DNA from 2 places in the Companilactobacillus ginsenosidimutans genome. Region 1 is predicted to be linked to the other one. Evidence: riboswitches for the same ligand, from Rfam matches in the RefSeq annotation. Region 1 holds a riboswitch; the other holds the start of a gene.
The links. A riboswitch is a leader RNA that binds a small molecule or an ion and turns the genes downstream of it on or off. The one in region 1 is predicted to bind FMN.

Region 2: it holds a riboswitch for FMN, as region 1 does, so the genes downstream of both, ABM34_RS02450 (ECF transporter S component) here and ribD (bifunctional diaminohydroxyphosphoribosylaminopyrimidine deaminase/5-amino-6-(5-phosphoribosylamino)uracil reductase RibD) in region 1, are expected to answer to the same signal.

What each region holds. Positions count from the first base shown of each region.
Region 1 covers NZ_CP012034.1:2,023,426-2,025,630, forward strand. Annotated here, with positions in the region: gene ABM34_RS10165 (trans-sulfuration enzyme family protein) at 1-650, shown strand, start outside; FMN riboswitch at 707-837, shown strand; gene ribD (bifunctional diaminohydroxyphosphoribosylaminopyrimidine deaminase/5-amino-6-(5-phosphoribosylamino)uracil reductase RibD) at 965-2,014, shown strand; gene ABM34_RS10175 (riboflavin synthase) at 2,014-2,205, shown strand, end outside.
Region 2 covers NZ_CP012034.1:452,868-455,072, reverse strand. Annotated here, with positions in the region: gene ABM34_RS02455 (LysM peptidoglycan-binding domain-containing protein) at 1-255, opposite strand, end outside; gene ABM34_RS02450 (ECF transporter S component) at 341-895, opposite strand; FMN riboswitch at 966-1,086, opposite strand; gene ABM34_RS02445 (pseudouridine synthase) at 1,116-1,844, opposite strand; gene scpB (SMC-Scp complex subunit ScpB) at 1,988-2,205, opposite strand, start outside.

The DNA of each region.
Region 1 (2,205 bases):
ATTTGAAAACAATTGTCGACAATACATTTGCCACACCTTATAACCAAAATCCATTAGATTTAGGTGCTAATATTGTAGTTCACTCAGCCACTAAATATTTAGGTGGCCATTCAGATGTCGTTGCTGGATTGGCAGTTACTAACGATCCTAAAATTGCTGAAGATTTAGCCTTTTTGCAAAATTCGATTGGTTCAACACTTGGACCTGATGATAGTTGGTTACTCATGCGAGGTATTAAGACACTCGGCGTAAGAATGAGAGTTCACCAAGAAAATACTCAAATAATCTATGACTACTTGAAGAACAACGATAAAGTCGCCAACGTGTACTATCCTGGAGATCCTGAAAGCGAAGGATATGAAATTGCCAAGAAACAAATGCATGGTTTCGGTGCGATGATTTCATTTGAATTAAACGAAGGCTTAGATGCTAAAAAGTTTGTTGAAAGTTTAAACTTGATTGATTTAGCCGAAAGTTTGGGTGGAATTGAAAGCTTAATTGAAGTACCAGCTGTTATGACACATGCCGCAATTCCTCGTGAGATTAGATTAAAAAATGGTATCAAAGATGAATTAATTAGACTCTCTGTCGGAGTTGAAGATGACACTGATTTGATAGCTGATTTGGAGCAAGCGTTTTCTAAAATTTAATAAAATGATATTGTCATAATTTTTTATGAGTGATATTATTCATGTAACAACTAAATAGATTTCTTCGGGGCAGGGTGAAATTCCCGACCGACGGTAACAACATAAGTTGAAGTCCGTGACCCGCGTAAGCGGTTGACCCAGTGAGATTCTGGGACCGACAGTAAAGTCTGGATGGGAGAAGAAGAAATAGTAACATTTCATACCATTAGTGGCACTTTTTGTGCTACGCATAATCTCGTATGAGATCTTATTTGGCTTATTAAATGTGGCCCCGCATTCCTATGCGGGGTCTTTTTTTGTGAGGTGGATAGGATTTGGAAGAAAAAGAATTTATGAATATCGCTTTTCAAGAAGCGAAAAAAGGGAAGTCAACTTGGACTAATCCGCAAGTAGGAGCGGTCATAGTTAAAGACGGGAAAATCCTAGCTCAAGGTCATCATGAAAAATTTGGTGGTCCGCATGCTGAAGTTAATACGTTAAATAAGTTGGAGTATATTTCCGATGCAAAAGGTGCCGACATGTATGTGACTCTGGAACCTTGTTCACATTTTGGTAAAACACCACCTTGTGTGCAGCGAGTAACTGAAGTTGGAATTAAACGTGTGTTCATTGGCATGCAAGATCCTAACCCGATTGTCAGTGGCAATGGAATTAAGTATCTCAAAGACCACAATATTGAGGTTGAAGTTTGCAATGACACCGGAGACATAAACGAAGCATATATTTTTTATTATCAAAATAAGCGACCATTGATTACGGTCAAATATGCAATGTCTGTTGATGGAAAAATTAACAAGACAGGACATCATCGAACAATTATTACTGGTGAAGAGGCTTATGAGGATGCCCAAAAATTGCGTTCAGAAAACCAGGCAATTTTGATTGGCGAGCACACAGTAATTATTGATAATCCTCAGCTTACAGTTAGAAATAGAGAAATGGATTTCCCCCCGATTCGGGTGGTTGTAGTTCGTGACGTCAATACTGTGGAATTCGGATATAAAATTTTTCAAAATGATGGGATTAAGACGTTGATATTCAGTCAAACAAAGTCAAGACGTCGACTACCAGAAAATGTTGAGGTCGCAGTTCGAGACGACTGGACTCCTGACAAGATTGTTGAAGAATTAGCTCAACGAAATATCGAATCACTCCTAGTTGAAGGTGGCAGCAAGCTCCAAGCAGAGTTTGTTCATGCGGGTTTAGTCGACAAGGTTGTCACGTATATCGCTCCAAAATTGTTTGGTGGAGCAAGTTTGCCAGCTGTTCAAGGAGATTATCGATCGTCTGAAATTGATTTTGAAGAAACCGAAATCACCAAATTGGGTTCAGATTTGAAAATCGAATTGAGGAGGTCGAAGTGATGTTTACTGGAATAATTAAGGATGTGGGAACAGTTTCAGCTATTGAAAAACATGGTGAAACCTTTAAGTTAGCTATCAAATTAAATCAGTTGAAGAATGCTGAAATTTCACTCGGTGACAGTATTGCTGTCAATGGAACTTGTCTGACGGTCACTGATTTGTTAGACAGTGGCTTTGCAGTTGAAGCAATG
Region 2 (2,205 bases), 1.0 Mb from region 1:
ATGATCGATGTTTTCATCTGAGTTTTGATTAGCCGTATTGGGATTTGAACGAGGAACGTTATTAACAAAATCTGAACTAGTTCCTACATCCTTACCAACAACACTTTCAGTGTTTGCTGGAGTTGTATCACTATCTGAAGGTACTAAATTGTACTTTCTTAAATCCTCCGGGCTGACTGAACCCTTTCGACTCAAACCCTCTGTTGAAGCAGGGACTTTTGAACCGGAAGTATTTTTATTGTTATTCTCGGGCATTAAAATTCAACCTCCTAATTTCTATCCTACTAAGGATAGCATATTAAGTTAAACTTTTTATTAAAAGAATGTTAAAAATGCCTTATTAGTACTGAAAATTCAAATGACCTTTCAGTCTTGGATAAACAATGATCGTACCTGCACAAGCGATTAATGACTTAATGATATTAAATGGAATAACTCCGGTAGCAACATATTGCGGAATACCCATATTTAGTTTCATACCAACAACATTGATGTACAAAGGCATTACGACGAATAAGTTGAGTAATGACATGATGATAGTCATTGTAATTACACTCGAAACTACTGCCATAACTTTTTTGTCACGCTTCCAAAAATAAGTAAAAGGAATTAATAAACTAACTCCACCAACAAAATTTGAAAAATCGCCTATCATCCCTGCGACGCCTTGACCAGTGATGATCCAGTGGCACAAAGCTTTAATGAATGCAATTGCTGTACCGCCAACTGGACCAAATGTTAATGAACCAATAAGCGTCACAATATCGCTTAAATCGACTTTCAGAAATGGTAACCAAATTAATACTGGAAACTCGAAAAACATAATAATGGCAGCTAACGCTGACAATATTGAAACTCCAATTAAATTGTGAAACTTCGTTGTACTTTTTCCCATAACAATCAACCTCTCTCGTTGATCCCCGAAGAAAAAAAGACCCATTTTGGGCGTACCAAAACAGACCTTCCTCTGTTTTCTTCCATCTAGACTTTAACTATCGGTATAGGAGTTTCACCTATTCAACCAGTAAAAACTGGGTAGCGGACTGTACCGCCGGTCGGGAATTACACCCTGCCCTGAAAACCAACTATTTAATTAATAACTTCACTATATCAGATTACTTTCTTTCCTTCAACAGAGCAACTTCTTGACGTGTTAAGTTACGATATCTTCCAGAAACTAAGCCTTCCAAATTCAAGAATCCATATTGCTCACGAGCAAGTTTTGACACTGGATGTCCAACGGCTTGGAACATGTTTTTTACTTGATGATTGTGGCCTTCATGAATTGTCAGTCGAACAATCGAAGTATTCTTTTTAGTATCTTTTGACATCACACGTAATTTAGCTGGTGCTGAAGTATAATCTTTAAATTTGATACCAGCTTCAACCTTTTTGATCTCTTCAGTTGATAAAAATCCCTGAACTTTTGCGACATAGACCTTGTCAACATGATACTTAGGATGCATTAGTTTGTTCGCAAAATCCCCATCGTTAGTCAAGAGAATAATCCCCGAAGTATCATAATCTAGTCTTCCAATTGGATACACACGTTCAGGAACGTCTTCTTTTAGCAAATCGGTAATAACCTTACGATCCTTGTCATCTTTAACGGCCGAGATGACGCCTCTAGGCTTGTACATCAAAATGTAACGTTTTTTCTCAGATCTTATCGGAACACCATTAACCTCAATCTTATCGTGACTATCGACCTTGACGCCCATCTCTCTGACAACTTTTCCATTAACAACTACTTCGCCATCAGCAATCATTTGCTCGGATTTCCTTCTGGATGCAACTCCGGCATCAGACATCGCCTTTTGTAAGCGAACTTTTTCTGTATTCATTTATTTACCCCTCAACGGAAATTTATAATTTAACTTAATTTCTCTTCTGTTTCATTGTATAGATTGCAATCTACTAGTGCAACAATTCCCACCAACTTAAAAACGCCACATCCAAGACTGAATGTCGCGCACTTTTATAAAATTTATTCTTGTTGATCATCTGAATTAGTGTCACCAACATTATCAAACAAATCAATATTACCTTGAGGAGTCTCAAAGTTTTCAATCTTAGGCATTTCATCGAGGCTTTTAATGCCAAAATAATTAAAGAAATAATCTGTCACAACATACAAATTAGGGTGTCCAGGAACATCCTTTTTACCATTTTCTTTAATAAGTTTTCGAGCCACCAAAGTATTGA